DNA from 3 places in the Mesorhizobium sp. M0522 genome. Region 1 is predicted to be linked to each of the others. Evidence: predicted binding sites of a transcription regulator. Region 1 holds the regulator's gene; each other region holds the start of a gene.
The links. The regulator LexA, encoded in region 1, represses DNA repair genes until DNA is damaged. The targets are predictions, from matches to a motif close to TGTTCNNNNTGTGTTCNG.
Positions count from the first base shown of each region.

Region 2: NKI58_RS21410 (ImuA family protein) is a predicted target of LexA. The motif match lies at 5,071-5,088, and genes of this name have one in related genera.
Region 3: dnaE (DNA polymerase III subunit alpha) is a predicted target of LexA. The motif match lies at 2,113-2,130, and genes of this name have one in related genera.

Region 1 is NZ_JAMYQW010000024.1:14,384-21,845, forward strand. Features, by position in the region: gene gltX (glutamate--tRNA ligase) at 1-208, opposite strand, end outside; gene NKI58_RS22955 (ComEC/Rec2 family competence protein) at 305-2,770, shown strand; gene lexA (transcriptional repressor LexA) at 2,764-3,498, opposite strand; gene kynU (kynureninase) at 3,947-5,194, shown strand; gene NKI58_RS22970 (hormone-sensitive lipase) at 5,290-6,120, shown strand; gene NKI58_RS22975 (molybdopterin molybdotransferase MoeA) at 6,128-7,333, opposite strand; gene moaC (cyclic pyranopterin monophosphate synthase MoaC) at 7,333-7,462, opposite strand, start outside.
Region 2 is NZ_JAMYQW010000021.1:39,518-46,979, reverse strand. Features, by position in the region: gene NKI58_RS21420 (error-prone DNA polymerase) at 1-2,557, opposite strand, end outside; gene NKI58_RS21415 (DUF6504 family protein) at 2,554-4,032, opposite strand; gene NKI58_RS21410 (ImuA family protein) at 3,974-5,047, opposite strand; gene NKI58_RS21405 (metallopeptidase family protein) at 5,232-5,654, shown strand; gene NKI58_RS21400 (DUF1737 domain-containing protein) at 5,846-6,052, opposite strand; gene NKI58_RS21395 (HpcH/HpaI aldolase/citrate lyase family protein) at 6,081-6,962, opposite strand; gene NKI58_RS21390 (DUF4153 domain-containing protein) at 7,241-7,462, shown strand, end outside.
Region 3 is NZ_JAMYQW010000039.1:44,341-51,802, reverse strand. Features, by position in the region: gene NKI58_RS29515 (acetyl-CoA carboxylase biotin carboxylase subunit) at 1-1,808, shown strand, start outside; gene dnaE (DNA polymerase III subunit alpha) at 2,394-5,921, shown strand; gene NKI58_RS29505 (DMT family transporter) at 5,936-6,817, opposite strand; gene NKI58_RS29500 (hypothetical protein) at 6,991-7,462, shown strand, end outside.

The DNA.
Region 1 (7,462 bases):
ATGTCAGGCCAAGCCAGGAAAGCCCGTCGAGAATGGCCGCGCTTGCCGCATCGGTGGAGCGCTCGCGGTCGGTGTCCTCGATGCGCAGCAGCATCGTGCCGCCTGTGTGCTTGGCATACAGCCAGTTGAACAGCGCCGTGCGCGCGCCGCCAATGTGCAGATAGCCGGTGGGCGAGGGGGCAAAACGGGTGACGACCTTATCGGGCATGGAACTCTCAGGCGGGCGAAGGAAGTGGGTTTGCGGACTTTCGCGCGTCGCGCGTTCATGTAGCATAGGAGGTCGAGGGCGCAAGGGGCAGACCCGATGGCTGTGCGAGGCCGTGGTGCGGGCGAGGGCGAGGACGTTGGCAGCGGCGTCAGCGAACGCTTGCTGTTTGCCGCACCCCCGCCTGTCCTGCCGGCACCGGCATTGCTACCCGCTCCGCGCTTCGATGCTCCGTCGCTGCCGGCCAGCGACCCAGCAACGGTTCTCGTGCCCGCGGGCGAGCCCATCGTACGCCTGCCCAGGCGTTTCCGCCTCCCGTCACCGTCCCGTATCCGCAACAGCATAACCTCGGCAGCCGGCCTGGAACTCGACCGCGGCATCGCCTTCCTGCTGGTGCCGGTGTTCCTCGCATGCGGGGTGGTCGTATATTTCGGGCTGTCGGTGGAGCCGGCCTTTCCACAGCCGATCGCAATCGCGCTCCTCGCGGCCCTTTGTGCCGTCGTCTCGCGGTCATGGCCCAGGACGCGCCTGTGCTTCATGGTGGCGCTGCTCTGCGCGCTTGGCGTACTTGCCGCCAAGTTCGAGACATGGCGTGTCGGAACGCATATGCTCGGTTCCGAAATCTCGACGCGGCTGACGGGTCGCGTCGTATCGTACGAGCCCATGGCGAGCGGCCGCATCAGGCTGACAATCGATGTGACCTCAACCGCCAGGCCGACACTGCGCTACATGCCGGAACGGGTCCGCGTTTCGGCGATGAAGATACCGGCTGAGCTGACCGCCGGTTCCGAGATCACCGGCTATGTGCGGCTGCTGCCGCCGACCGGCCCGGTGCGGCCCGACAGCTATGATTTCTCCTTCGACAGCTATTTCGCCGGTATCGGCGGCAGCGGCTTTTTTCTCGGCAATCCGAAAGTCGTGTCGTCGGGCAGCATGCCGCTTGGCGCGCAGCTTTCTTCCGCGATCGAAGACGCGCGCGAATCTATCGCCGACCATATCCGCAGCCGCATCGGCGGTGCCGAGGGCGAGATTGCTGCTGCGCTGATCGTCGGCGTGCGCGCCGGCATTCCCGAGGAGATCAACGAAGCGATGCGGCGCACCGGCATCTACCACATCATCTCCATCTCGGGGCTGCATATGGCGTTGGTCGCCGGCACCATCATGGCGCTGCTGCGGGGTGCCTTTGCGCTGTTTCCCGATTTCTCATCGCGACGGCCGGTCAAGAAATATGCCGCGGCCGCCGCGCTTTTTTCGATTGCGGCCTACCTCGTCTTTTCCGGCATTGTCGTGGCGGCCGAACGCAGCTTCATCATGCTGGCGGTGATGCTTATCGCCGTGCTGTTCGACCGGGCCGCGCTCACCATGCGCAACCTGGCGATCTCGGCCATCGCGGTCATCCTGGTGTCGCCGCACGAGGTGGTCGGTCCGAGTTTCCAGATGTCCTTCGCCGCGACGGCGGCCCTTGTCGGCGCCTATGCAGGCTGGTCCGATTACCGCGCCGGCAGGGCCACCACGCCGCTGCCGCGGCTGTCGCCGCTACGCTTTGCCACTCGAAAGGTCCTGCTGGGCATGTGCGGTCTGGCGATGACCTCGATCATTGCAGGGAGCGCCACGGCGCTTTTCGCCATATGGCATTTCCAGCGCGTGGCGCCGCTCAGCCTGTTCGCCAATCTGGCCATCATGCCCATCGTCTCACTGGTCGTCATGCCCTTCGCCGTTCTCAGCGCGCTGGCGATGCCGTTCGGTGCGGATGGCCCTTTCCTCTATGTCATGGGCAAGGGGCTGACGGCGATGATCGCCCTGTCCGGGTGGATCTCGGAGCGCTCGCCGATCGATGCGGTCGGGCTGATTTCGCTGAGATCCGTCCTTCTGGTGACGATCGCCCTCGTCATTGCCAGCATGGCGACGACCTGGTTGCGGCTGGCGGCACTTCCTTTTGCGCTCGCCGGCTTGCTGACGACAACGCAGACACGCATACCCGACGTATTGGTCTCGGAGGACGCACGGCTGGTCGCGCTGCCGATCGGCAGCGGTGAACTCGCGGTCAACCGGGCACGCCCGAATGAGTTCACCATCGACAACTGGAAACGCGCGCTCACATCAGAGGCTATCGTCGCGCCGGAAACACCTGGAAAGAACGACCCGCAATTCGACATTGCCGATCCGGCCGACCTACCGCCGGGCATGCCGTTCATTTGCACGGACGGCCTCTGCCTTGCCAGGCATCCATCCGGCGCGATCATCGCGCAAGCCAAGGACCGCGATACTGCGCGGCCAGCCTGCGCCTTTGCCAGCTTGATCGTCATCGACGACGCCACCGCCCATAACCCCTGCTACCACGACCGGCTGGTCCTCGTCGTCACCAAACGGCAACTGGCGCGCGCGGGAAGTGCCGCCGTCTACTTCGATCCACAAGCGGCAACGCGCGCCGAAATCCGTTTCGCGGTCGAAAAATCATACCGGCCCTGGCACGTGCAGCGGAAATTTTCACGCGCGGCACGGGGCCTGCCGCCATACCGCAGGGCCGACAACCCCAAAGCCGGCGCCAAGGGCGGAGCTCAGTAGCGGCGGATCAGTCCGACGAGCTTGCCCTGCACCTTGACCCTGTCTGGTCCGAAGATGCGCGTCTCGTAGGCCGGATTGGCGGCTTCCAGGGCGATCGAGGCGCCCTTGCGGCGGAACCGCTTCAGCGTCGCTTCCTCCTCGTCGACCAGTGCCACCACGATCTCACCGGGGCTCGCCGTATCGGCATTGCGGATGATCACCGTGTCGCCGTCGAAAATGCCGGCCTCGATCATCGAATCGCCTTTGACCTCGAGCGCATAATGCTCGCCGCCCATGATCATATCCGGCGGCACCGAAATCGAATGCGTCTGGTGCTGGATGGCGTCGATCGGCACACCGGCGGCGATGCGGCCCATCACCGGGATCGAAACGGCGGCGACGACATCGTCGTCATTGCCGGCTGCAGGGACGCGCGACGATGTCGGCTTGCCCTGCCGAGGGGCGCCTTGCCCAAGACTACCCTGGATGACACTCGGCGAGAACTTGCGTGCCGCATTGAGGCCGGGGGCGATCGAGTCAGGCAGGCGCAGCACCTCCAGCGCACGGGCCCGGTTGGGCAAACGGCGAATGAAGCCGCGCTCCTCCAGCGCCGTAATCAGCCGATGGATTCCCGATTTGGAAGCCAGGTCGAGCGCCTCCTTCATCTCGTCGAAGGAGGGCGGAATACCGCTTTCCTTCAACCTTTCGTGGATGAACATAAGCAGTTCGTGTTGTTTGCGTGTCAGCATAGCGACCCCCAACAGAATCAGAAAAACAAACCCAGAACAAACACTATCTGTTCCAGTTGTGTTCCGCAACTGTTTAAAGTTTAATGAATGCGTTAAGGCTTGGGAAACAAACCACGCCCCTACCGGAATGCCGCATTTTCACCGTCGCGAGCGTCATCCCCTTGATTCTGCTTTCGTTTGCGCCTTCTGGCTTCCCAGAAGGCAGCACTGACATCGGCCGTCGGTCGGCAAAGGGCACGGAATTGAACCCGTATCGACTGCGCGGTTCGGTCAATGCACCGTGAACGAAACGAACTCAAAACGCCAACCTCGGGTTAACTCCTGGTTTCCAGTCGCCTGGTCAGGCTGCTTCTCGCCGGTGGAGCCTTGCTGCGCGCAACCAGGTGATGGAAGAACAGTCGATGCGTGTCCGGCGTTGCGTTGAATTTTTGGGGGGAGCAGGCACATCATGACAGGAATTCCCGATCTCGCCGCCATAAAGGCGATGGATGCCGCAGATCCGCTGCGCGCGATGCGCGACCGCTTCGTGTTGCCGCAAGGAGTGATCTATCTCGACGGCAATTCGCTAGGAGCTGCTTCACGTGCCGCTTTCGATGAACTGCACAAGGCCGCGACCGAAGAATGGTCGCATGATCTCATCCGCGCATGGAACACGGCCGGCTGGTTCAACATGCCGCTTGAACTTGGCGACCAGCTCGGGCGCCTGATCGGTGCCGCGGCCGGCCAGACGGTGGTCTGCGACACGACATCGGTCAACATCTACAAGCTGCTGCACGCCGCCATGGCCATGCGACCGGAGCGGCAGGTCATCGTCGCCGAGGGCGATAGTTTTCCGACGGACCTCTACATGGCTGAGGGTGTGGTTTCGACGCGAAAAGATACGCTGCTGCGCCTCTCGGGGATCGACGCGCCGACCATCGAAGAGCTGATCGACGAACGCACCGCCGTGGTGCTGGTCAACCACGTCAACTACAAGTCGGGCGAACTGCGCGACATGCCGGCGCTGACGCGCAGGGCTCAGGAAGCCGGGGCGATGATCGTCTGGGATCTCTGCCACACCGCCGGCGCGATGTCAGTCGAGCTCGACAAGGCAAACGCCGATTTTGCCGTTGGCTGCACCTACAAATATCTGAATGGCGGCCCGGGCGCGCCTGCCTTCATCTATGCGGCTGAGCGGCATCTTTCCGACATCCAGCAGCCGCTCACCGGCTGGTGGGGCCATGCACGGCCCTTCGCCTTCGAGCCAGGCTATGCGGCCGGCACCGGCATCCGCCGGTTTCTGTGCGGCACCCAGCCGGTCCTGTCGATGCGCACGCTGAAGGGCGCGCTTGACATCTGGAACGATGTCGACATGACGGCGGTGCGCAAGAAGAGCATCGCGCTGGCGGATCTGTTCATTGAGCTTGTCGAGGCAAAGTGCGGCACTTACGGGCTCACGCTCGAGAGCACGCGCGATGGGGAAAAACGCGGCAGCCAGATTTCATTCATGCATGAGCATGGCTACCAGATCATGCGCGCGCTGATCGAACGTGGCGTGATCGGCGATTTTCGCGCGCCATCGACCATGCGCTTCGGCTTTACGCCGCTCTATGTCGGCTATGCCGATGTCTGGCAGGCCGTCGAAGTGCTTGAGGACATCCTGCGCACCGGTGCGTGGAAGGAAGCGCGCTTCGCCATCAAGGCGGCTGTCACTTGAGATTGATGCGAGAGCTGGAATCGTGAGGCTGGCGACGACGCGCCGCGCGATGCTCACGGCTACGTTGCAAGGCCATATGCCAGGGAGGGCGCAGGGTGTTCGAACGTCACATTGCCGATTGGGACAACGCCTATGCCAACGGCGCCAACGTAGCCGGCAGCGATCGCTGGCCGGCGGCCTGGATCGAGCCCGCGCGGGTTTTCCGCGACGTGCTTTCGACCGAGGGCAGGGCGCGGCTCGACATGGCCTATGGCGACAACCCACGCAACCGGCTCGATCTTTTCCTGCCGGCCATCAAGCCCAAGGGACTCGTGGTGTTCGTTCATGGCGGCTACTGGATGGCATTCGACAAAAATTTCTGGTCGCATCTTGCCACTGGCCCTGTTGATCGCGGCTATGCGGTGGCGATGCCGTCCTACACGCTCTGTCCGCAGATACGCATTGGCGGCATCGTCAAGGAAGTCGGCGCGGCGATCGGCAAGGCGGCGGCGATGGTCCCAGGGCCGCTGATGCTGACCGGACACTCGGCCGGCGGCCATCTTGTTAGCCGGATGGTTACGGCGACGACGCCGCTGGCGCCCGAAGTGGTCCGGCGCGTTCGTCACGTGGTGTCGATCTCGGGGGTGCATGATTTGCGCCCGATCATGCGCACCGGCATGAACGAGACGATCGCGATCGATGAGGCCGAGGCGCAGGCCGAAAGCCCGGTGCTGCTGCGCCCGATGGACAAGGCCCGCCTGACCTGCTGGGCCGGCGGCGGCGAGCGCGCCGAATTCCTGCGTCAGAGCGCGTTGCTGGCCAACATCTGGATCGGCCTGGGTACCGCGACCAGCTCGGTGGTCGAACCTGACCGGCATCATTTCAACATCATCGACGGTTTGGCCGATCCAGACCATCCGCTGACCCGGACCTTGATTTCGGAGTGAGGCAGGTTCAGCGTAGCATCAGCACGTCGCAGGGGGAGCCCGCCGCCGCGGCAGGAGCGAACGGCGCGCGAACGATCAGCCCGTCGGCATCGGCCAGCATTTTCAGCATCGAGGAGTCCTGGATGCCGAACGGCGTCGCCACGAGCGCGCCGGCGTTGGTGCTGACAACAGCCCGCACATAATCCTGCCTGAGATCATTGGCCGGCATGGCGGTACCGAGCCGCGCCCGACGCATATCCTGCTGAAAGGCGCGGCCGCCGAGCTGCGCCAGCAACGGCTTCAGGAAGAGCTGGGTGCAGACCAGGCTTGCCACCGGATTGCCGGGCAGGCCGATGCAGCGGATGTCGCCCAGCCGCCCGAACATCAGCGGCTTGCCGGGCCGCATGGCGATCTTCCAGAAATCGAGAGCCATGCCTTCCCCGGTCAGCACGTCATGAACGAGGTCGTGGTCTCCGACCGAGGCACCACCCAGCGTGACGATGACGTTCGCGCCCGCCTTCACCGCCTTTGTCACCAGCGCAGCGATCGCCTCCTTGCGGTCCGGCGCAATGCCGAGATCGAGCGCGCGCGCGCCGACCGACTGTGCGGCGGCGGCGACGCCATAGGCGTTTGACGAGATGATCTGGTCGGGGCCAAGCTCACTGCCCGGCGGCAGCAATTCGTCGCCGGTGGCGATGATGGCGACCAGCGGCCGCTTGACCACGCCGACCTTGGGGTGGTTGGCCGATGCCGCCAGCGACAAGGCCGCCGGATCGAGCAGGCGGCCCTCGCCCAGCAGGACGTCGTCCTTGGCGAAATCGAGCCCGAGGCGGCGGATGTTGCGCCCCTGCACCGTCGGCTCCGTCACTTCGACGCTGCCGCCGCCGTGGTCGCGGACGTTCTCCTGGATGACGATGGTGTCGGCGCCTTCGGGAAGCGGCGCGCCGGTAAAGATGCGTACGGCTTGCCCTTGCTGCACCACCCCGGCAAAGCCGCGTCCGGCTGGCGCCATGCCGACCACCGAAAGCTTTGCTGGTATGGACGCGATATCGGCGGCCCGCACGGCATAGCCGTCCATGGCGGAGGCATTGAACGGCGGCTGGGTGCGGAGCGCCACGACCGGCTCCGCCAACACGCGGTCTGCGGCATCCAGCAGTGCGACGCGTTCACCCGGCAGCGCTGCTGCGCCATCCAGCAGGCGCTCGAGCGCCTCGGCAACGGGGACCAGCGCCATTATCGGCCGGCCCCGGTGGTCCGATCTCCGGTGACCTTATAGTCGCCGGATTTGCCGCCGGTCTTTTCAACCAGCCTGATGCCGGAGATGACCATGGCGCGGTCGACCGCCTTGGCCATGTCGTAGATG
Region 2 (7,462 bases), on a different contig from region 1:
CGCGCCTCGACACAAACGCTTCCATGCGCTCCTTCGACAGGCCCTTGACCTGGCGAAAGCCGAGCCGGACGGCATGGCTGGTCCGGATGACGCCGCGCATCTGGGCATGGCGGTCAAGGATACGATCCGGAACGAAAGGCGATTTCTCCAAGGCGCAATCCCAGCCGGAAAAATTGACGTCGACCTCGCGGATCTCGACGCCGTGGTCATGCGCGTCGCGGACAAGCTGGGCCGGCTGGTAAAACCCCATCGGCTGGGAATTCAGGATCGCGGCGCAGAACACGTCGGGATAGAAGGTCTTGAACCAGCAGGAGGCATAGACCAGCAGGGCGAAGGAGGCGGCGTGGCTCTCGGGAAAGCCGTATTCGCCAAAACCCTCGATCTGCTTGAAGCAGCGCTCGGCGAAGTCTTTTTCGTAGCCCTTGGCGACCATGCCGTCGACCATTCTCTTGCGGTAATTGCCGATCGTGCCGGTGCGCTTGAATGTCGCCATGGCGCGGCGCAGTTCATCGGCCTCGCCCGGCCTGAAGCCGCCAGCAACGATGGCGATCTTCATCGCCTGCTCCTGGAACAGCGGCACGCCCAGCGTCCTGCCGAGTATTTTTTCCAGTTCCGGCTTGGGATATTCGGGTTTTTCCTTGCCTTGCCGGCGGCGCAGATAAGGGTGGACCATGTCGCCTTGGATCGGGCCGGGCCGCACGATCGCCACCTCGATGACGAGGTCGTAAAAGCTTTTCGGCCGCAGCCGCGGCAGCATCGACATCTGCGCGCGCGATTCGATCTGGAAGACGCCGATCGTGTCGGCACGGCAGATCATGTCGTAGACATGCTTGTCCTCGGCAGGCAGAGTGGCCAGCACATAGGGCAGGCCGTACTCGTCCCGCGCCTGCGGATAATGATCCTGGAGCAGGGTGAAGGCGCGCTGCAGGCAGGTCAGCATGCCGAGCGCCAGCACGTCCACTTTAAGGATTTTCACCGCGTCGAGATCGTCCTTGTCCCACTCGACCATCTTGCGCTCGTCCATCGCCGTCTTGACGATGGGCACGATCTCGTCGAGCCGGTCCCGGGTGATGACGAAGCCGCCGACATGCTGCGACAAATGACGGGGAAAGCCCATGATCTCGTTGGCGCATTCGATTACATGCCTTGTCGATGGATCGGTCTGATCGAGGCCGCCGGCCTTTGTCTCCTTTTCGCCGAGCTCCGAGGTCGACCAGCCCCAGATCGAACTGGACAGCGCGCCCCGGACGTCGTCCGACAGGCCCATCGCCTTGGCCACTTCGCGCATCGCCGAGCGGCCCCGGTAGCTGACGACGGCGGCGGCCAGCGCGGTGCGCTTGGTGCTGTATTTGGAATAGATGTACTGGATGACCTCCTCGCGCTTTTCATGCTCGAAATCGACGTCGATGTCGGGCGGCTCGTTTCTTTCCTCGGAAATGAAGCGCTCGAAAAGCGTTTCGATCTTGTCCGGGCCGACTTCGGTGATGCCAATGCAGAAGCAGACGATCGAGTTGGCGGCAGAGCCGCGCCCCTGGCAGAGAATGTTCTGGCTGCGGGCGAATTTGACGATGTCGTGGACAGTCAGGAAATAGCGCGCGTAGTTCAGGCGCTCGATCAGAGCGAGCTCCTCCTCGATGCGCTGCGTCACAAAAGCGGGCACGCCCGAGGGGTAGCGGATGGCGGCTCCCTCCTTGGCCAGCCTTTCCAGTTCGGCCTGCGACCCAAGACCCGATTCCGTCGGCTCGTCGGGATAATTGTATTGCAGGTCACTGAGCGAGAAGGTCAGCTCGCCGGCAAAACGCAGCGTTTCCGCCAGCGCTTGCGGATGCCTGCGGAAAAGCCGTGCCATCTCCAGCGGCGGCTTTAAGTGACGCTCGGCATTGGCCGCCAGCTCCAGCCCCACCTCGGCGACGGGCACATTGAGGCGGATCGCCGTCAGCACGTCCTGCAGCGGGCGCCGTTCCGACGTATGGTAGAGAACATCGTTGGTCGCCATCAACGGGATGCCGGCCAGCTCCGCCATCGCCGCCGCCTGCTCGATACGGAAGCGGTCGTTGCCGCGGTAATCCGGCGAAACCGCAAGCCGCAGGTTTTCACCGAAACGATCCGTGAGCCGGCTAAGGAGTGCGAGGCTGGTTTCCGCGTCCGCCGACACATCCGGCAGTATGGCGAGCGACAGGAGATCGCCCCATTCGAGAAGATCGCTCTGTTTGAGGAGCGTCGCCCCTTTTTCGTTCTCGTCACGCAGATTGGCCTGCGTCAGCATGCGGCAGAGATGCCCCCAGCCCTTGCGATCCTGCGGGTAGGCGAGGATGTCCGGCGTGCCGTCGCAAAAAACCAGGCGGCAGCCGGGATGATAGGAAGCACCCTCCACCTTGGCCTGCTGCCAGGCGCGCACCACGCCCGCCACCGTGTTGCGGTCGGCGAGACCGATCGCCGAAAACCCCAGGAATTTTGCCGCGACCACCAGCTCCTCCGGTTTCGAGGCACCGCGCAGAAACGAGAAGTTCGACTGGATGCCGAATTCGGCATAGGGGTTGGCCGTCAGCGCATTCATGCGAAGATCCCATGCATGAACCAGCGCGGCGAGGGCTGCGAGGCGCCGTAAAGGCCCTGGCGACAGAGCCAGTAACGGCGGCCGTCGGCATCCTCGATGCGGAAATAATCCCGGGTCGGGGCATCTTCTCGTCCCGCCGCCCCTCGCCACCATTCCGGCGCGATGCGCTCCGGCCCTTCGGCGCGCGCGACCCGATAGAGCGCGCGCCGCCAGCGGAAGTTCAAAGGCGGGCCTTCCGGCATTTCGGTGGCCGGCACCTCGATCGGCTCGGGCGAACGGAAAAGCCGGATCGGCCGTTCCGGCTGGAAGACGGTCGTGGGAGCGTCCTTCGCCTTGTCCGGCTGCTTCGGCGGCGAGCTTCTCTGCGGCGCCTCCGTGAAGGGAAGGGTGGCGACGGCGCGCTCCGGCAAATGGCTCTCGACGGCGACCGGCTTCAAGACCGCGCCTTCGCCGAGCCGGGCGCGGATGCGGTCGGCAAAAAGCGCGATATCGGCACCGTCGTCGCTCGTCTCGCCGGCAAGGTCGGCCTGCTGCATGTCGAAGGCGGCGGCGGTCAGCACCGAAAGGCGCACGAGATCGAAGCCATAGCCGGCGTCGATATCCTGTTCGAGCGCGGCAAGCCTTTCGTGGAACAATTTCTGGATCAGCCGCGGCTCGCGCAGAGGCCGCGAGGTGCCGACGGCGATGCGGCTGACGCCGCCATCGACGCGGAAAAGCAGCAGCGCCAGCCGCCTTGCGCCCTCGCCGCGACGCTCGAGGTCGCTCTTCAAGGTGGTCGCCAGCATGCCGGTCAGCCGCTCGATGTCCTCGGTCAGCATGATCGGCTCGGCAAGGTGACGCTCGACCGAAAGCGGTGCCACCGGCAGGCGCGGCGACACGGCCTCCTCGAGGCGGCCAAGCGCCTGGTCGAGGCGCAAGAGCAGCGATGCGCCGAAGCGGCGGGCCAGCGGCGCGCGCGGTGCCGCCATGACGGCGCCCGCCGTGCGCAGGCCGACGCTTTCGAGGCTGGCGCGTACCTCCGGGTCGATGCGCAGCGCCGCCAGCGGCAAGGGCACGAGAAGCGCTTCCTCCTCGCCATCGGGCACGATGCGGTCACCGGCAAACCGCGCCGCCGCCCAGGCAGCACCAGGCGTGGCGGCAAGCCCGGCGCGGACATCGAAGCCCTGATGGAAAAAACGCGACAGGATATCGTCCAGCATCGAGCGTTCGCCGCCGAAAAGATGGGTGCAGCCGGTGACGTCGAGATAGAGGCCGTCGGTCCCGTCAAGCGCCACCAGCGGGGTATAGCGGTCGCACCAGTCGGCGAGGCCTTCGAGCAGGCGCCGGTCGGCCTCCGGATCGGCCTCCACGATGTCGATCGAGGGATGCATGGCGCGTGCGTCGGCTATGCCCATGCCGCGCTTCAGATTAAGCGCCTCAGCCCGTTCGTCGAGGGCGGCGATGCGCTGGGTGTTCCCTTGGCGATGGCTGATCACCAGCGGCAGGTGATCCGACGGCCGGGAACGCCAGGACCGCCCCAGACGCTGCCGCAGGATCCTCTCGGCGGCGAGATGCGGAAACCACAGGGATAGGATTCTTTGGCCGTTCTGGGGGCCATTCCTGAGACCTTCCTTGCTCGCCCCGTCTTTCTTCGAATATGCGTTCATCGGGGTTCCACTCCAGTGTGAATTTTCCGGGCAAGGCCGTGCGGCTCTTGCCGATGGCGACGGTGAAGGCGGGCCGGCCGATCGAGCCGGCGAGCGGCCCGGCAAGCGTCTTACGCGTTGCCGCCGGTGCCGCCGACAGGATGAGGCGGACGGGCGCTGCCGTCGGTTCGGGCTCGCCGGCCTGGCGCAGCAGGAACAGCGGCCGGCCCGCACTCTGCGCGCGGGCGTGCAGCCGCCGCGTCGCGGTGAGGTCAAGCCGCTGCGGGCTGCCGCGGATTTCGAGGATGACGGCGGCCAGCGCCGTCATCCGGGCAGCCTCCTCGGCGATCCACAGCGCATCGAGCAGCCTTGGCGCCTCGGAAAACAGCAATTGCTCCGGCTCGATGCCGAAGAAGGCGTGAAGCCCCCTGGCATAGGGAAAGCCGGCCTCGCGGAAAACCTCGGATGTGCCGATCCACAGCACCGGCAATCGCGGCCCCTGGCTGAGGATCAGGCTGACGAGCGACAAGGCAAAACCGGCAACGGCCCCGGCATCGCGGGTCGCGGCGCCATGAAACTCGCTCACCGCCGCCTTCGGCAGGCCGCCGCTCAGCGCAGCATCGAGGCGCTCGGCGCCGGTGCGCAAAAACGCATCGGGCGGCGCCACGGCGAGGCCGCGCCGGACAATGGTCAGATTCCGAGCGGGTGTCGGATGCCGAGAGGGTGTCAGACTCTGACGAGGGACATCCGCGTCAAACGACGAACTGGCCGGCGCCTCCAGGCGCTCGGGCAAGGTCCCTTCGATCTTCGCGATCTGGCGGCGCAGGGCAAAAACAGTCTCCCGCGCCACGGCGCTTGTCGCCATGACGGTCAGCTTCCACTCACAATTGTTCCTGCTATGTTCCCTAGGATTCCAGAGGCCGCCCGAAGAGTCAAGCGGAGTCATGGGGAATTTATTCCTGTAGTGGGGGGCATGACACGGGCACTCCAGCCCGACCATTTGCCGAGTCCGGCCTGAAAGCCTATATGCCGGGATCAAAGGACAAAGCATGGCTCGCATCTACCAAACACGCATCTGGCACGACCAGCTTTCGCCAACGATGGAGGAAATCGAGCTCCTGGCGCTGGAGGCCTATGCCCATCTGCCGGAGGACTTTCGCAAGCTGACCGGCGAGATCGTCATTCAGATCGCCGAATTCCCGACCGACGAGATCATGGACGACCTTTCGCTGGAAACGCCCTTCGACCTGCTCGGCCTGTTCGAGGGGCGCGGCATCGCCGAGCGCTGGAATCCGCAGACCGGCGAGGGGCCGAACCGCATCACGCTCTATCGTCGCGCCATCCTCGACTACTGGGCCGAGAACGAGGAAACGCTGGGCGACATCGTCACCCATGTGCTGATCCACGAGATCGGCCACCATTTCGGCCTGTCGGACGACGATATGGAGAAGATCGAAGAGGCAGCGGAGTAGGATGTGCTGATATTCAGGTGATGCCGGCCTGCGAACGGCGGCTTCCCGCACTTCCGGTGTTAACGTCCCCAAAAGTACGCTCCGCTCCGGTTCTCGGAAACCACCCAGTCTGGTCGCTTCGCGCCCGTCTTCGACTCCGGCGCGGCCTGACCTGAATCTCAACACACCCTGCTTCGGCGCTTTTGCAAAGCCTACCAATCGCTGAGCTTGGTGTCGGGGCCGTATTCCTGGCCCTCGATGTCCTTCACCACGGCCTGGCCGCAGCGCATGGTCTTGGCCTCCTTGTCATAGGCATAGGTCGGCGAGCCGAACAGGTGCCAGCCCTTGTTCAGCGCCGCCGTCACCTTGTGGCAGAAGCTGGCATCGTCCGGGCCGGACAGAAAGCGGTAGAGTTTCATTCTTCAATCCTGTCGTCAGTTACGTTAGTCATGCGCGAACAGCGGCGGCCTTCGCCAGCAGTTTTTCGGCCTGCGCCAGATGCAGCCGCTCGACCATCTTGCCGTTCAGCGCAACTACCGCCCTACCGGTATTTTCGGCGAACGCGAAGGCATCCTTGACCGCGCGCGCCTCGGCTATTGCTTCGGGCGACGGTGCAAACGCGCGGTTCGCGGCTTCGATCTGAGCTGGATGGATCAGCGACTTGCCGTCAAAACCCATGGCGGCCGCTTCCGTGCACTCGCGCGCAAACCCGTCCATATCGCGAAAATCATTGAAGACGCCATCGAGCAGGTCGAGGCCGCCGGCGCGCGCGGCGAGCACCATCTGCATCAGCCATGGAACGAGATAGCGCCGGTCGGGCATGGCGAGAATTCCGGTGTCCTTGACCAGGTCATTCGTTCCGGCAGCGAAACAAACCAGTCGAGAGGCCGGATCGCGGCCGAGCTCGGCAATCGGCCCAATGTTGAGCAGCGCCTTGGGCGTCTCGATCATCGCCCATAGCTTGACTTCGTCGGCGATAAAATTGTCGTCGAGCACGTCGCCGGCCTCGAGAATGTCGCGCGGCGTGTCGACCTTGGGCAGCAGGATGGCGTCGGGCGAGCATTTTGCCGCGGCCAGCAGGTCGGCGCCGCCCCACTCGCTCGACAGCGCGTTGATGCGCACGACCATCTCGCAGCGCCGGTTGGAATGGCCGGCGAAAATCGCCGCCAGTTTTTCGCGCGCGGAAAGTTTATCGGCCGGGGCGACGGCGTCCTCGAGATCGATGACGACGGTATCGCAGGCCAGCGATTGGATCTTGGCCAGCGCCTTGTCGTTCGAAGCCGGGACGTAAAGCACCGAGCGGCGCGGGCGGTAGCTTTCGGTGGTCATCTCCGATCTATGCCGTCTGCAGCCGGCCGAGGCAAGCCGTGCATAAAAACTGCACGCAATTTCGGAAAATCTCCTCGTCTCCGCCCCGCTTGCCACCCGACCGGATGCGACAAGGGCGGCATGCAAGAGCAAACGAACTCCCGTTGGTCCCTGCCGTACCGGCTTCGCCGCGAAAGCTGGTGGCTCGTCGATCCGCCCCGGACTTCGGTAAACCTCCTCCCTTTCGTCCGGAAATCCCCGCCCACCGGCCGCATCAAAGCCGCCGAGAAAGCCCGGTCATGACAGTATTCCTCTCGGCGGCGCCGAGCTATTGCAACCGCTTCGGCGTTGCCGTCCCGCTCGTCGCGCTGGCCGATTTTTTCTTCTATGGCCAACCGGCGGGCATCACGCTTTTCCTGTTCGGCATTGCGATTGCCGCAGCGAGCATGGCTCTCCATCCTCTTGGCGTCTTCAACGATGGCAAGTTCTGGTTCAAGCCGGTTGCGCTGCTCATGGCGCTG
Region 3 (7,462 bases), on a different contig from region 1:
CCTGCAAGGCGACAGGAGCAGAGGCCGTGCATCCCGGCTACGGTTTCCTGTCCGAGCAGGCATCCTTCTGCGAAGCGCTGGAGCAGGAAGGCATCGTCTTCATCGGCCCGAAGCCCAAGGCCATCAAGGCGATGGGCGACAAGATCGAATCGAAGAAGTTCGCCAACGCGGCCAAGGTGTCGACGGTGCCCGGCTGGCTCGGCGTCGTCGAAAGCGCCGCCCATGCCGAAAGAATAGCCGGCGAAATCGGCTATCCCGTGATGATCAAGGCTTCGGCCGGCGGCGGCGGCAAGGGCATGCGCATCGCCTGGAGCAAGGCAGAGGTGCGCGACGGCTTCGACCGGGCGCGGTCGGAGGCCAAAAGCTCGTTCGGCGATGACCGCGTCTTCATCGAAAAATTCATCGTCGATCCGCGCCATATCGAAATCCAGGTGCTCGCCGACGCGCATGGCAACACGCTCTATCTCGGCGAGCGCGAATGCTCGATCCAGCGCCGCAACCAGAAGGTCGTGGAGGAGGCGCCGTCGCCGTTCCTCGACGCAAAGACCCGCAAAGCCATGGGCGAGCAGTCGGTGGCGCTGGCCAAGGCCGTCGACTACCAGAGCGCCGGCACGGTCGAGTTCATCGTCGACAGCGACAAAAACTTCTATTTCCTGGAAATGAACACGCGGCTGCAGGTCGAGCATCCGGTGACGGAGCTCGTCACCGGCATCGACCTGGTCGAGCAGATGATCCGCGTGGCGGCCGGCGAAAAGCTCGCCATCAAGCAGAGCGACGTCAAGCTGAACGGCTGGGCGGTGGAAAGCCGCCTCTATGCCGAAGATCCGTATCGCAACTTTCTGCCGTCGATCGGCAGGCTGACGAAATACCGGCCGCCGGAAGAGGGAAAATTCGGCGAAATCGTCATCCGCAACGATACCGGCGTTACCGAAGGCTCGGAAATCTCGATGTTCTACGACCCGATGGTCGCCAAGCTGTGCACCTGGGCGCCGACACGGCTGGCGGCGATCGACGCGATGTCGGAAGCGCTGGACAGTTTCGTCGTCGACGGCATCGAGCACAACATACCGTTCCTGGCGGCGCTGATGCAGCATCCGCGCTGGCGGGAAGGGCGGCTATCGACGGCGTTCATCGCCGAGGAATATCCCGACGGCTTCGCGCCCATTGTGCCGAACAGCGAAGAAAACGCGGTGTTGGCCGCGATCGCAACCGCGATCGAACTGCTGCGCCGCGACCGGCTCGACCGGCTGGGCGGGCGGCTGGCGCCGCATTCGGGCGCCTTGAAACGCGATTGGGTGGTGAAGATCGGCCGGGATTATCTTTCGGTTGCCATCGTCGAAGGCATGATTTCCATTCCGATGGAGCTCGACCTCACAATCGACGGCGGCAAACCGCTGACGGTGACCTCCGACTGGCGGCCGGGCGATCTCATCTGGCGCGGCGCGGTCGGCGGCCGCAAGGTTGCGGCGCAGGTCAGGCCGGTGCTGAACGGGTTCCGCGTCGCCTGGAAAGGCATGTCGGTGACAGTCCGCGCCATGCTGCCGCGCACCGCCGAGCTCGAACGGCTGATGCCGGAAAAAGTGGCGCCGGACACCTCCAAGATGCTGCTCTGCCCGATGCCCGGCCTCGTCGTCTCGATCGCCGTTGCCGAGGGGCAGGAGGTCAAGGCCGGCGAGACGCTGGCCGTGGTCGAGGCGATGAAGATGGAAAACGTGCTGCGCGCCGAGCGCGATCTCATCGTCTCGAAGCTCAACGCCAGGCCAGGCGACAGCCTTGCCGTCGATGCGGTGATCATGGAATTCGCGTGAGGCCGAAACCCCCGCCCTCGACGCCCGTCAGAAGTTGGCGGGACAGCGCCCCCCTCTGTCCTGCCGGACATCTCCCCCTCCAGGGGGGAGATTGGCAGCCTCGGCGCCTCGCTCGCTCCTGCAACGTTGGAAATTGGCGAAAGCCGAGATGATGGCCAATCTCCCCCCTCGTGGGGGAGATGTCCGGCAGGACAGAGGGGGGCGCGAAGGAACGCGACCTTGCAATTGGTTGGGCACGCTCAGTGGAGGAGGGACAAGGCGAGGCCGTGAGGAATTCGCACTTTTTTGCCGTCACAACGTATTTTGTTCTTGCTTTGTGCCGGCAGCTATGCTATTAATTTGCGCATGGTGCTAATTGGCTCCAGCGACCCGCCCGCAGTGGCGGGTTTTTATTTGCAGCCTGACGTCGGCGGGACAGCGCCCTCTCTGTCCTGCCGGACATCTCCCCCACGAGGGGGAGATTGGCAGCTTCGGTGGTTGCTCTAAACTTCCAAAGCTCCAATCACCACCGCTGGACTCGTGTTACCCGGTGCCGGACAATACATCTTCATCGACTGAGTCCTTGTGAGGCGGCGCGAAAAAACCATGGCGGATGAGAGACTTCCACGCGATCCCTTGCTGCGCGAGGCCTATGCAAAGGCGTCGCGGGCGGAGGCGGCGGCGCGTCGGTTCATTCATCTGCGCGTGCATTCGGCCTATTCGCTGCTCGAAGGTGCCTTGCAGCTCGGCAAGATCGTCGGCCATGCGGTGCAGGACGAATGCCCGGCAATCGCCGTCACCGACACCAACAATCTGTTCGGCGCGCTGGAATTCGCCCAGAAGGCGGCAAAGGACGGCATCCAGCCGATCATCGGCTGCCAGATCGACCTCGCCTTTTCCGGCGAGGCGAGCGACAGCCAGCGCGACCGCAGGCGGCAAGGACCGGAGATGCGGCCGGTCGTCCTGATCGCCGCAACCGAGGCCGGCTACGGCAATCTGGTCAGGCTGGTCAGCCGCGTCTACCTCGAGACACCGCCCGGCGAAGCGGTGCATCTGACGAGCGAGATGCTGCAGGGCCATTCCGACGGTCTGATCTGCCTTACGGGCGGGCCGCGCGGTCCGATCGGCACTGCCTTGAAACAGGATCGCCGCGAACTCGCCGAGACCCGGCTCTCGGCGCTCAAGAGCCTGTTCGGCGACCGGCTCTATGTCGAGCTTGAGCGCGTGTCGAGCTACGACCGCGCCATCGAGCAGTCGTCGGTCGATCTCGCCTACCGCCACGATCTGCCGCTGGTTGCCACCAACGAGGCGTTTTTCTTCTCTCGTGAAGACTATGAGGCGCATGACGCCCTGATCGCCATCGCCGAAGGTTCCGTGGTTGCGGCCGACAATCGCCGCCGCCTGTCGCCCGACCACTTCCTGAGAAGCCAGGCCGATATGGCGAGGCTGTTCGCCGACCTGCCGGAAGCAATCGACAACACCGTCGAGATCGCGCTGCGCTGCTCGTATTACCCGAAGACCCGCAATCCGATTCTGCCGCGCTTTGCCGGCCGCGATGTCGCCGACGCCGATGCTGCGGTCAAGGCGGAGGCGCAGGAGCTTGCCAGGCAGGCGCATGAAGGGCTAGAGGCGCGGCTGGCGGCGCACGGGCCGACGCCCGGCTATACCGTCGAGCAATATCGCGAAAGGCTGGATTTCGAGCTCGGCGTCATCGAGAAGATGAAATATCCGGGCTATTTCCTGATCGTTGCCGACTTCATCAAATGGGCCAAGGCACAAGGGATTCCGGTCGGCCCGGGCCGCGGTTCGGGCGCCGGCTCGCTGGTCGCCTATGCCACGACCATCACCGACATCGACCCACTGCGTTTTTCGTTGCTGTTCGAGCGCTTCCTCAATCCCGACCGCGTGTCGATGCCCGACTTCGACATCGACTTCTGCCAGGACCGGCGCGAGGAAGTCATCCGCTACGTCCAACGGAAATACGGCCGCGACCAGGTTGGCCAGATCATCACCTTCGGCACGCTGCAGGCGCGCGCGGTGCTGCGCGACGTCGGCCGCGTGCTGCAGATGCCTTACGGGCAGGTCGACAAGCTGAGCAAGATGGTGCCGTCGAACCCGGCCAATCCGGTCAAGCTCGCCGACGCCATCGCCAACGAGCCGCGCTTTGCCGAAGAGGCGGAGCGTGAGCCGATCGTGCAGACGCTGCTCGATACGGCGCAGAAACTGGAAGGTCTTTATCGGCACGCCTCGACGCACGCCGCCGGCATCGTCATCGGCGACCGGCCGCTGTCGGAGCTGGTGCCGATGTACCGCGATCCGCGCTCGGACATGCCGGTCACGCAGTTCAACATGAAATATGTCGAGCAGGCCGGGCTGGTGAAATTCGACTTCCTTGGCCTGAAGACGCTGACGGTGCTGGACAGGGCCGTCAAGCTGATCCGCCGCCGCGGCATCGAGATCGATCTTGCCCACATTCCGCTCGACGACCCCGAAACCTACGCCATGCTGTCGCGCGGCGAGGTGGTCGGCGTGTTCCAGGTGGAAAGTGCCGGCATGCGCAAGGCGCTGATCGGCATGCGGCCCGACTGTATCGAGGACATTATCGCGCTGGTCGCGCTCTACCGGCCGGGGCCGATGGAGAACATACCGACCTACAACGCCAGAAAGCACGGCGAGGAGGAGATGGCGTCGATCCACCCGAAGATCGACCATCTCGTCAAGGAGACGCAAGGCGTCATCGTCTACCAGGAACAGGTGATGCAGATCGCGCAGGAGCTCTCCGGCTATTCGCTGGGCGAAGCCGATCTGCTGCGCCGCGCCATGGGCAAGAAGATCCGCGCCGAGATGGACAAGCAGCGCGAGCGCTTTGTTTCGGGCGCGGTCGAGCGCGGCGTCGGCAAGCCGCAAGCCGACTTCATCTTCGACCTGCTGGCAAAGTTTGCCGACTACGGTTTCAACAAATCGCATGCCGCCGCCTATGCCGTCGTCTCCTACCAGACCGCCTATCTGAAGGCGCATTACCCTGTCGAATTCCTGGCGGCATCGATGACGCTCGACATGGGCAATACGGACAAGCTCGCCGATTTCCGCCAGGATGCGCTGCGCCTCGGCATCGAGGTGGTGGCGCCGTCGGTCATGACGTCGTTCCGGGATTTCGAGGTCGGCGAGAACCGCATCTTCTATTCGCTGGCCGCGCTCAAGGGCGTCGGCGACGCGGCGGTCGAGCACATCGTCGCTACGCGCGGCGAAAAACCCTTCAAGAGCCTCGCCGATTTCTGTGATAGGGTCGATCCGAAGATCGTCGGCAAGCGCGTCTTCGAAAGCCTGATCATGGCCGGCGCGCTCGACTGCTTCGGTCATGACCGTGCGGCGATGATGGCCGGCGTCGAGCGGATGATGGGGCTGGCGTCGCTGGCGCAGCAGAATGCCGTCACCGGCCAGCATGACATCTTTGGCGCCTCGCTCGGCGCACAGTCGCAGGCGCTCAACTTGCCGGCGACCGATCCCTGGCTCGCCGCCGACCGCCTGCACCGTGAATTCCAGGTGGTCGGGTTCTATCTCTCGGCGCATCCGCTCGACGAATACAAGGCGGCGCTGCAGAAAATGCGGGTGCAGACCTGGGGCGAGTTTTCGGCCGCCGTCAAACGCGGTGCTGCCGCCGGCCGGCTCGCCGGCACGGTGACCACCAAGCAGGAGCGCAAGACGCGCACCGGCAACAAGATGGGCGTCGTGCAATTCTCCGACACGTCCGGCCAGTATGAAGCGGTGCTGTTTTCCGAGGGGCTGGCGCAATACCGCGACTTGCTCGAACCCGGCCGCTCGGTGGTGATCACCGTTTCGGCCGAGGACAGGCCTGAAGGCGTCAATCTGCGCATCCAGACCGTGCAGTCGTTGGAGGAAGAGGCAAGCCGTATCCAGAAAGCGTTGCGCATCTTCGTCAGAAATGACGCACCGGCATCGACAATCCAATCGCAGCTTGGCCAGCGTGGCGACAGTCAGGTGAGCATCATCGTCATCAAGGAAGGCGGCGAGGGCGAGGTCGAGATCGAGTTGCCCAACCGCTACCGCGTATCGCCTCAGATCGCGTCGGCGATGCGGGCGGTGCCGGGCGTGGTCGAGGTGGAACTGGTCTAAGAGTTAGCGCACGCTTATGAAGCGGCGATCTCCGCCGGTTGCGGTGCTCTCCGCTGCAGGTTGAGCAGATTTCCCATGAGGATCAGCAGGGCGCCACCGGCGGTGAAGGCGTCGATCTGCTCGTGATAGAGCAGCCATCCGATCACCGCCGACAGCGGCACGCGCAAAAAGTCCATTGGCGAGATGACCGTCGCATCGGCATAGACAAGTGCGCGGGCCATGCAGAAATGCGACGACATGCCGGTGAAGGCGATGAGCAGGATCCACGGCCAGAGCTCAAGCGGCGGGTTTTGCCATTCGTAAAGCGCCGGGACCAGGCCAAGCAGCGACTGGATGATCAGCATCCAGAAGATGATGCGCACGACGCTGTCCGTCCGCGTCAGCGACTTGACGAGGACCACCGAGACGCCGAAGCAGACCGCGGCTCCCAGCACGATTACATGTCCCGGATTGACCGCGCCGACGCCCGGACGCACGATGATCACAACGCCGATCAGCCCGAGCACGATCGCTGCGAGCCGTGGCCGGGAGAGCCTTTCGCCGAGGAAACCGACGGCCAGCAAAGCAGTCCAGATCGGCGTCGTGAATTCGATCGAGATCAGTACCGCAAGCGGGATCAGCGTCAGGGCGTAGAGCCAGGCAGCCTGGCCGGTATAGTGGACGACGTTGCGGGCGATATGAGCCAGCGGGCGTCCGGTGCGCATCGCCGCAAAACCGCCTGACATCATGACCAGCGGCAACAGGATGAAAAAGCCGATCACCGAGCGCAGCTCGAGCACCTGGAAGACGTTTAGTTCGGCCGTCGTGGCGCGGCCAGCCACCGACATCGCCAGGAACGAGGCGATCGACAGCGCCATCCAGAACGCGGCCTTGGGGATCGAGGGTGCGGGTGCCATGCGGCTATGTCGCAAGCCGGAGCGCTCATCGCAACCGCTAGCCGACGCATTCGGCTGGGCCAGCCGTGCAGCGCTTCACGCAGTGATGTTGAAGCCGGAACTCGCGACTGAGGGAAGCGTTGGTCTGTCACTGCTTGCGTTCTGTGTTTTGGATACCAACGAGGAGCGGTCCGATGAAATCATTCGCACGATTTGTACTTGCCGGCTGCCTGACGGCCGGGGCCGGCGCAGCGCATGCCGACGATCCGGATTTTCTTCGCTCATTCCAGGGGAATTTCGCCGGCAAAGGCATCGTCAAGGTGACCACCGATGCGCCGACGGTGAATGTCTCCTGTCATTTCAATTCCGACGCAACGTCGAGCTCGCTATCGCTCGACGGCAGCTGCCGCGGTCTTATCGTGGTAACGCGCGCCATCAGCGCCGATCTCAAATCGAGCGGGACGAAATACACCGGCACCTATGTCGGATCGCGCACCGGGCCGGCGCAATTGAGCGGCAGCCGCTCCGGCAACGCAATCAATCTCGGCATCCGTTGGGCCAAGGAGGTCAATGGCGATCGCAGGGCGCAAATGACTGTTGAGAAAACCGGCGAGGACGGCATGCGGCTGACCGTTATCGATACCGATCCGAAAACTGGAAAAAGGG